Regions from separate parts of the Pseudoxanthomonas japonensis genome, predicted to be linked through region 2. Evidence: riboswitches for the same ligand, from Rfam matches in the RefSeq annotation. Region 2 holds a riboswitch; each other region holds the start of a gene.
The links. A riboswitch is a leader RNA that binds a small molecule or an ion and turns the genes downstream of it on or off. The one in region 2 is predicted to bind cobalamin.

Region 1 (3,213 bases), 540 kb from region 2:
CTGCCCAATGGCCGATCGGTGGCGGGCGACCAGTTCAGGCTTTCCATTGCCGGCACCGACGCCCCGGCAGCGGTGACCACCACCGGCACGGGCAGTGCCGCGACGGGCACAGTCACGCATACGACCGCAACGGCAGGCTCGACCTACACGCTGTCGGAGACGGCTGCATCCGGTGCCGTTCTCGGCAACTACGCCACCACCTACAGCTGCACCAATGCCCGTTCCGGCGGGCAGACACCCAGCGGCAGCGACACGACGTTCGAGGTGACCCCGGTGGCGGGCGACGACCTGACCTGCACGTTCAGCAATGCCCTTCGTCCACGGGTGACGATCCGCAAGACCAGCATCGGTGGAACCGGCAGCTTCACCTTCAGTGGCAACAACGGCATCGCGAACCAGACGATCGCCACCGCGACGTCGGGGACACCGGTCGCTGGCGCGGTGCAGATGCTGACCACGGTCGGCCAGGCAACCACGATCACCGAAGACGCACTGCCCGCGGGCTTTGCGTTGACCGACATCGCGTGCACGGGTGTGCCCGCCGGCTCGACGACGGTGAATCTGGCCACGCGAACGGTCACGTTGAGCGCGGCGGCGACGGCAGCAGGGACCAACGCGACCTGCACGTTCACCAACACGCGGCCAACGCAACTGACGCTCCGCAAGACGGTGACCAACGACAACGGCGGCACGCAGCCGGCGACGGCGTGGACGCTGTCGGCGGCAGGGCCGACCGCCATCAGCGGTGCCACCGGTGCCGCTGCGGTGACCAACGCGACAGTAAACCCGGGCACGTACACGTTGACCGAAAGCGCGACGCCGACCGGCTATACCGCCAGCAGCTACAGTTGCGTCAAGAACGGCGGCGCGGCGGTGTCGGGCAACAGCATCACGCTGGCCGCAGGCGATACCGCCACCTGCACGATCAACAACGACGACCGTCCTGCCACGCTGACGCTGCGCAAGACAGTGACCAACGACAACGGCGGCACGCAGCTGCCGACGGCGTGGACGCTGTCGGCGGCAGGTCCGACCGCCATCAGCGGGGCGACAGGTTCGGCGGCCGTCACGAATGCGACGGTTAACCCCGGTACGTACACGCTCTCGGAGAGCGCAACGCCCACCGGCTATACCGCCAGCAGCTACAGCTGCGTCAAGAACGGCGGCGCGGCGGTGGTCGGCAACAACATCACGCTGGCCGCGGGCGATGCCGCCACCTGCACGATCAACAACAACGACAGCGATCAGACCGACGTGTCGATCACCAAGGTCGCGTCGGCGGACACGGTGGTCCGCGGTGACGAGGTCGTCTTCACGTTGGTGGTGCGCAATCCCGGCGTTGCCGCGGCCCCCGGCACGGTCGTGCGCGATCCGGCCATGGCGGGCCTGGATTGCACGGCTGCCGGCCTGGCTGTGCCGACCTGTTCGGCGACGGGCGGTGCCAGCTGTCCCACGCCGTTGACGGCCAGCGGCCTGCAGGCCGGGGTTGCCATCCCCGCGCTTCCCGCCGGCAGTACCGTCAGCATCGACCTGACCTGCCGCGCCACGGCCAGCGGCATGCCGTGACGTGGCGATGCAGGCGACCTCCTCACGACGCGTGGGGCGGATCCCGTCGCCATGCTTGACGCTTCACCCAGCCCGGGCGTAACGTTCGTCCCCGCCAAGGTTTCCATCGCTTCATCCCAATAAAGCGATGGAATTAAAAGGGAAGCCGGTGCGGCCTGTTCCATGGGCCAATTCCGGCGCTGCCCCGCAGCGGTATTTGGAAACGAACCTCGCCAACAGCACTGGTCCACGCGGACCGGGAAGCGGCGGAAAGTAGGCCAGCGCACCCGCGCCCGTCCATGAGCCCGAAGACCTGCCCTGGCCGGAGGACACGACCGTCCTCCGACTGACCTGGAGCTTCCGAGGGGAGGTGGCCGGAGCCCGTGTCCGCGCGTGCCTGCCCCGGATGCGTCCTCCTGCGCCCGACTTCGGCACTCCGGCTCGCCCGCGGGGGCGAAGGTCGCTGGCGTGGCGGGCTCCGGTCCGGCGCGCGGTTCCTTCGTTCCTCATCCGCCACGCATGAGGACACGCACCATGACCACCGTTACCACTCTCGGCTTCCCGCGCATCGGCGCGAAGCGCGAACTGAAAGCCGCCCTGGAAAGCTACTGGCGCGGCGACACCACCGCCGACGACCTGCAGCGCACCGCACGCGACCTGCGCCATTGCCACTGGCAGCTGCAACGCGATGCCGGCGCCGATGTGGTGCCGTGCAACGACTTCGCGCTGTACGACCACATGCTGGACACCGCCTTCCTGTTCGATGCCATTCCCGACGCCTATCGCACGCTGGCGGACGCCGATCCGCTCGCCGGCTACTTCGCCCTCGCCCGCGGCGTGCAGCGCGATGGCACCGACCTGCGCGCGCTGGAAATGACCAAGTGGTTCGACACCAACTACCACTACCTGGTGCCGGAACTGCACGCCGGGCAGGACTTCCGCCTGCGCGGTGACAAGCCGGTCGCGGAATTCCTGGAGGCCCGCGCCGCCGGTCACGCTGCACGGCCGGTGCTGCTGGGACCGGTGAGCTTCCTGCTTCTGGCGAAGACGGTGGACGGCAGCGACCGCCTCGCGTTGCTGGACCGGCTGCTGCCGGTGTACGCGGACCTGCTGTCGAAGCTGCACGACGCCGGCGCCGACTGGGTGCAGATCGACGAGCCCTGCCTGGTGCTCGATCTGGACGATGCCGCCCGCGATGCCTATCTCCGCGCTTACGCCGCATTGGCGAAGGGAACGCGGCCGTCGCTGCTGCTCGCCACCTACTTCGGTCGCCTCGGTGACAACCTGCCGCTCGCCTGCGCGCTGCCGGTCGATGGGCTTCACGTCGACCTGGTGCGCGGCAAGGAGCAACTGGACGAGGTGCTGAAGCAGCTGCCGAAGGGGCGCGTGCTATCGGCGGGGCTGGTGGACGGCCGCAATATCTGGCGCACCAATCTCGACAACGCGCTGATCCTGGCGAAGTACGCACAAGGCCATGTGGGCGAAAATGCACTGTGGCTGTCGCCATCGTGCTCGCTGCTGCATGTGCCGGTGGACCTCACGGGCGAGAAGGCGCTGCCGGTCGACCTGAAGTCGTGGCTGGCCTTCGCGCGCCAGAAGATCGAGGAACTACGCCTGCTGGCCGACGCGTTGCAGGATCCACGCGCCGCCGATGCTGGGCTCGCGCTG
Region 2 (3,213 bases):
TTCCCGGACCCGCGGAGTAGAATCGACCGCATGTCATTCACTTCCCAGACGCTCACCGGCAGCAAGCCGGAACAGTACGCACAGTTGGCCGAACAGGCGCGGGCCCTGCTGGCCGGCGAGTCGGACCGGATCGCCAACGCCGCCAACCTTGCGGCGCTGCTCTACCACGCCTTGCCGGACTTCAACTGGGCGGGCTTCTACTTCTTCGATGGCCGGGAATTGGTGGTCGGTCCGTTTCAGGGACTACCAGCCTGCGTGCGGATCCCGTTGGACAAGGGGGTCTGCGGAGCCGCCGCACGCACCCGTCAGACCCAGCGCGTGGACGATGTTGAGGCCTTCCCGGGCCACATCGCCTGTGATTCGGCTTCGCGCTCGGAACTGGTGGTACCGCTGGTGAAAGGGGATGAACTGGTTGGCGTGCTCGACCTGGACAGCCCACGCCTGGCGCGCTTCGATGCCGACGACCAGGCGGGCATGGAACGCATCGCCGCCATCTTCGTGGATTCGCTGACATGACAGGCACCAAGCTGCGCAACATCGGCCCCAAGTCCGCCGCCTGGCTGCGCCAGGTCGGCCTGCGCACGCAGGAGGACCTGGAGGGCGTGGGTGCAGTGGAAGCCTTCATCCGGGTGAAGCGCGCGGGCTTCCGCCCCAGCCTCAACCTGCTCTACGCGCTGGAAGGCGCCCTGCTGGACTGCCACTGGCAGCAGCTGCCCGAAGACCGCCGCGCGGAACTGCTGGTGGCCTACGATGCCGCCGCGGCCCTGCTGCCGCCGCCGCGCGGCCGCCCCGCCGCCGGCCCGGTGACCACCACGCACACCGAGCGCGAGGAAGACACGGGCCCGTCGCTCAATCTGTTCGACTCGCCCGGCGGCGAGGACTGACACCGCGGTAGCGTCGAGCTTGCTCGACGCCGCACGCCGTCCGTTGCAGAAAAGCAGCGGAGCAAGCTCCGTTCCACATGACCGTCGGGTGCTTCCCGTATACTGCGCGCGCTTTCAGGTGACCCTCGGCAGTCCTGCCATGGGTTGAAACGGGAAGCCGGTGACCCGCGCAGGCGGCATTCCGGCGCTGCCCCCGCAACGGTAGGCGACGACAACCGCGGCATCGGCCACTGTGCGATCCATGCATGGGAAGGCGCCCCGGCAGCGTGCATTGCGCACGCCTTCGCAAGCCCGGAGACCGGCCTGGGAGTCCACTGGTTGCGATGCGGAGGGCGTCGCGGCGTGCCGCGCCGCCGTTCGTCTGCTGCGCTGTCCGCAACGTTCCTCTCCGTCGTCGCAACTCCACACCGAACAATGCGCGCGGGGCGCGCGATGGAGTTGAGTCCGATGTACAGCCGTCATTCCCTTTCCCTTCTGACCACCGCGGTCGCCCTGGCGCTGCCGTTCGCCGCGCACGCGCAGAACGCCACCGACCTGGACGAAGTGGTCGTCACCGGCACGCGCACCGACGTCGCGTTGCAGGACAGCCTGGCGCCGACCCAGCTCATCACGCGCGAGGAGATCGAGCGCAGCCAGTCGCGCTCGCTGGTCGACCTGCTGAAGGGCCGCGCCGGCATCGGCTTCACCAACCAGGGCGGCCTGGGCAAGCTGAGCAGCCTCAACATCCGCGGTACCGAATCCGACCACGTGCTCGTGCTGGTCGACGGCATCCGCATCGGTTCGGCGACCGCCGGCCTGGCCTCGTTCCAGGACCTGCCGGTCGACCAGATCGAACGCATCGAGATCGTGCGCGGCCCGCGCTCCAGCCTGTACGGCTCGGAAGCGATCGGTGGCGTCATCCAGATTTTCACCCGCCGGGGCACCCAAGGCCTGTCGCGCGAACTGCGCATCGGCGGCGGCAGCCACAACCTGCGCGAAGCCAGCGGCGGCTTCGCCTACGGCGGCGAACGCGGCTGGATCGGCGCAAATGCGGCATACCAGGAAACCGACGGCATCAACGCCTGCCGCGGGTCGGGCACGCTGTTCCAGGGCTGCTTCACCGACGAGCCCGATGACGACGGCTACCGCAACGTCTCCCTGAATGTCCGCGCCGGCTACAGGCTGACCGATGCGTTGACGCTGGAAGGCCACGCACTGAATGCCGACGCCTTCAACGAATTCGACGGCAGCATCTACGGCGGCAACGAAGCCGACAACGTGCAGCAGGTGCTGGGCAGCAAGCTGACCTGGAAGCCGTCCACCGCCACCATGCTCACCGCGCAGATCGGCCGCGCGTCGGACAAGTCGCACAACTATTTCAATGACGGCGCGGGCACCCCGCGTGAGGATGTCAGCACGTTCGACACGCGTCGCGACACGGCCTCGCTGCAGGGCGACTTCGCGTTCGGCGAACAGCACCTGCTGAGCGCCGGTGCCGACTGGCAGCGCGACGAAGTCACCAGCAGCGTCGACTTCGTCAACGACACCGTCGGCGTGCCCGTGGACAGCCGCGACAACACCGGCGTTTTCATCGAGTACCAAGGCCGCTTCGGCGCGCAGCAGGTGCAGGCCAGCGTGCGCAACGACGACAACGACCAGTTCGGCAACCACGTCACCGGCAACCTGGGCTGGGGCCTCGGCTTCGGCGGCGGCTTCAAGCTGACCGTCAACGCCGGTACCGGCTTCAAGGCGCCGACCTTCAACGACCTGTACTACCCGTTCTCCGGCAATGCGCTGCTGGAACCCGAACGCTCCAAGACCCTCGATGTCGGGCTGTCTCAGTACGGCGATGCATGGAACTGGGGCGTCAACGTCTACGAGACGCGCATCGAGGACCTGATCGCGCTGGACAGCAACTGGTTGCCGGCGAACACCGACGAAGCGCGCATCCGCGGCCTCGAACTGACCGGCGCGGTGACGCTGGCCGGCTTCGACATCGCCGCTCAGGTCAGCCACACCGATCCGCGCAACCACACCGCCGGCGCGAACTACGACAACCTGCTGGCACGCCGCGCACGCAACACCGCGCGTATCGATGTGGACCGCGCATTCGGCGACTTCCGCTTCGGCGTGACCGGCTACGGCGCCAGCCACCGCTACGACAACGCCGCCAACAGCGTTCGCCTGGCCGGCTACGGCACGCTGGACCTTCGCCTGGAGTACGCGATCACCGACGAATGGTCGCTGCAGGCGCGCGCCAGCAACGTGTTCGACCGCGAGTACGAAACGATCGCCTGGTACAACCAGCCCGGTCGCGAGTACGGCCTGAGCCTGCGTTACAGCGCGCGCG
Region 3 (3,213 bases), 550 kb from region 2:
AGGCACTGCGTGCGGAAGCGGAGACGATCCTGGCCAGGCGCGACATCTTCACCGCCGGTGCGCGTGCGCTGGTGGCGCAGGCCGAGCGCGATGGCGGATTGAATGAAGCCGATGCGCAGCGCTTCGTCGCCGAGGTGCTGGAGACCTTCCGCTGGCATGGCGACGCGACCGTGTCGTTGGCCACCTACGAAGCGCTGCACGGCCTGCACCGGCTGGTCGCCGACGTGGTCAGCTTCCGCGGCCCGCACATCAACCACCTCACCCCGCGCACGCTGGACATCGACGCCGCGCAGGCCGCGATGCTCGAGCGCGGCATCCAGGCCAAGGCGCTGATCGAAGGTCCGCCGCGCCGCGCGGTACCGATCCTGCTGCGCCAGACCAGCTTCAAGGCGCTGGAAGAGGAAGTCGCCTTCCCCGACGCCACCGGCACGCTGGTACCCGGCCGCCACAGCGCGCGCTTCGGCGAGATCGAACAGCGCGGCCTGGCACTGACGCCGGCCGGCCGCGAACTCTACGACCGCCTGCTGGCGCAGGTGCGGCAGGCCGGCGGCGCGGGCAACACGTCGGCGGACTACCCGCAGCGGCTGGCTGCAGCGTTCGCGGCCTTCCCGGACGACGAAGCGACGCTGCGCCGCGAAGGCATGGGCTACTTCCGCTATCGCCTGACCGACAGCGGCGCCGCCTTGCCGGCCACCGAGCGCGCGGCGATGACGCCGGACGCGCTGGTCGAGGCCGGCCATGCCGTCGTCGATCCCATCGTCTACGAGGACTTCCTGCCGGTCAGCGCCGCGGGCATCTTCCAGTCCAACCTGGGAGGCGGCGAACAGCGCGCGTACGACGCGCACGCGAACCAGGAGGCGTTCGAGGCGGCGCTGGGCAAGGCGATCGACGACCCGTTCGCGCTGTACGCGCAGGCGCAGGACGCCTCGATCACGGCACTGCGGGCTTGATGGCGGTTCCCCTCTCCCTGCGCCGCGCGGAGAGGGTGCCGAAGGCGGGTGAGGGGCGAACGGAGCCGGGGCAGCGAACGCGTCGGATCGAAACAACATGGTGGGTATCGAACGACCTGACGTGCGCCCCACCATCGTGCGCGCCCCTCATCCGCCCCGTATCACGTACGGGGCAGGCTCTTCGGGCACCTTCTCCCCGCCTAGCGGGGAGAAGGACTCGATGAGAAATCCGTGAAACCCGCGTCCTGCCGACGCCCGCTGTTCCACACTACATTTGGTGTTGACGCTTCCATACACCCCCACTATCTTGTGGCCGTCGGTTCTGGGGGTGGCTAGCCTCCGGATGAAAAGGGAAGCCGGTGACGCCTCGCGCCACTCCGGCACTGCCCCGCAGCGGTAATTGGGAACGACCCCGCCACACAGCACTGAGGCCCAGCCTCGGGAAGCGGCGGACTAGGAGGAAGGCCTGCCTTCCGTGCCCATGAGTCCGAAGACCTGCCGACAGCCGCGCGTTGCACACCGCGCGGTGCCGGCCGCGGATTCTCCGGGGGGAGATGGCTGGCGAAGCAGGGCGCCCGCAGTCCGTCTGCGTGGTCTCGGTCCCTGCGACGCCGCTTCCCCACTGTGACTCTCCATCCGGCCTGACGCGACCCCGCGAGGGACGGGCCGCCGCGTGCACCACGCATGGAGGATTCTCGTGACCCAGATCGACACCGCTGTCGCCGACGCCGGCACCACCCCGTCCCAGAAGGACGCGTTCGCCCTGACCCCGCCGCCCACCGCCACCGCGATGAGCGTGACCAAGCGCAACGGCGGCCGCGAACCGGTGGACCTCAACAAGATCGTGCGCGCGGTGCAGCGCAACTGCGAAGGCCTGCACGCCATCGACCCGATGCGCGTGGCCACCCGCACCATCTCGGGCCTGTACGACGGCGCCAGCACGCGCGAACTGGACGAACTGTCGATCCGCACCGCCGCGCTGCTGACCGGCGAAGAGCCCGAGTACAGCCGCCTGGCCGCGCGCCTGCTGGCCGCCTACATCGCCAAGGAAGTCACCGGCCAGGAGATCCACGCGTTCTCGCAGTCGGTGACGCGCGGCCACGAGGTCGGCCTGATCAACGACCGCTTGCTGAACTTCGTGCAGACCAACGCGCGCAAGCTCAACGACGCGCTGGACGCCTCGCTCGACCTGCACTTCGACTATTTCGGCCTGCGCACGCTGTACGACCGTTACCTGCTGCGCCACCCGCACACGCGCAAGGTCATCGAGACGCCGCAGCAATTCTTCCTGCGCATCGCCTGCGCACTGAGCGAGGACGTACCGGAAGCGCTGGCGCTGTACCGCCGCATGGGCAACCTGGACTACCTGCCCAGCTCGCCGACGCTGTTCAACAGCGGCACCACGCACGAGCAGCTGTCGTCGTGCTTCCTGCTGGACTCGCCGCAGGACACGCTGGAATCCATCTATGCCAAGTACGGCGACATCGCGCAGCTGAGCAAGTTCAGCGGTGGTATCGGCGTCAGCTACACCCGCGTGCGTTCGCGCGGCTCGCTGATCAAGTCGACCAACGGCCACAGCAACGGCATCGTGCCGTGGCTGAAGACGCTGGATTCCTCGGTCGCCGCGGTCAACCAGGGCGGCAAGCGCAAGGGCGCGGCCTGCGTGTACCTGGAGACGTGGCACGCCGACATCGAGGACTTCCTGGAGCTGCGCGACAACACCGGCGACGAAGCGCGCCGCACGCACAACCTCAACCTGGCCAACTGGGTGCCGGATCTCTTCATGAAGCGCGTCGAGGCAGACCAGGAATGGTCGCTGTTCGATCCACGCGTGGTGCCGGAGCTGACCGACCTGTATGGCGCGGCGTTCGAACTCGCCTATACGCAGGCGGAACTGCAGGGCAAGGCGATGAAGACCATCTCGGCCCGCAAGCTGTACGGCCGGATGATGCGCACGCTGGCCGAGACCGGCAACGGCTGGATGACGTTCAAGGACAAGTGCAACGCAGCCAGCAACCAGACCCTGCGCGCCGGCAACGTCATCCACCTGTCCAACCTGTGCACCGAGATCCTCGAGGTCACTTCGGCCGAAGAGACGGCGGTCTGCAACCTCGGTTCGATCAACCTGGCCAAGCATTTCGACAGCGATCCGGACACCGGCCGCATCTGGTTCGATTTCGACAAGCTCGCCGAGACCGTGCGCCTGGCCGTGCGCCAGCTGGACCGCGTGATCGACCTGAACTTCTATCCGATCGAAACCGCG

Region 1: another riboswitch for cobalamin. It lies ahead of metE (5-methyltetrahydropteroyltriglutamate--homocysteine S-methyltransferase); the one in region 2 lies ahead of btuB (TonB-dependent vitamin B12 receptor).
Region 3: another riboswitch for cobalamin. It lies ahead of ACGHX3_RS00500 (ribonucleoside-diphosphate reductase subunit alpha); the one in region 2 lies ahead of btuB (TonB-dependent vitamin B12 receptor).

What each region holds. Positions count from the first base shown of each region.
Region 1 covers NZ_CP171632.1:112,714-115,926, forward strand. Annotated here, with positions in the region: gene ACGHX3_RS00475 (hypothetical protein) at 1-1,566, shown strand, start outside; cobalamin riboswitch at 1,647-1,881, shown strand; gene metE (5-methyltetrahydropteroyltriglutamate--homocysteine S-methyltransferase) at 2,080-3,213, shown strand, end outside.
Region 2 covers NZ_CP171632.1:3,748,354-3,751,566, forward strand. Annotated here, with positions in the region: gene ACGHX3_RS17605 (GAF domain-containing protein) at 31-516, shown strand; gene ACGHX3_RS17610 (TfoX/Sxy family protein) at 513-884, shown strand; cobalamin riboswitch at 984-1,206, shown strand; gene btuB (TonB-dependent vitamin B12 receptor) at 1,332-3,213, shown strand, end outside.
Region 3 covers NZ_CP171632.1:120,944-124,156, reverse strand. Annotated here, with positions in the region: gene ACGHX3_RS00505 (VOC family protein) at 1-950, shown strand, start outside; cobalamin riboswitch at 1,251-1,468, shown strand; gene ACGHX3_RS00500 (ribonucleoside-diphosphate reductase subunit alpha) at 1,741-3,213, shown strand, end outside.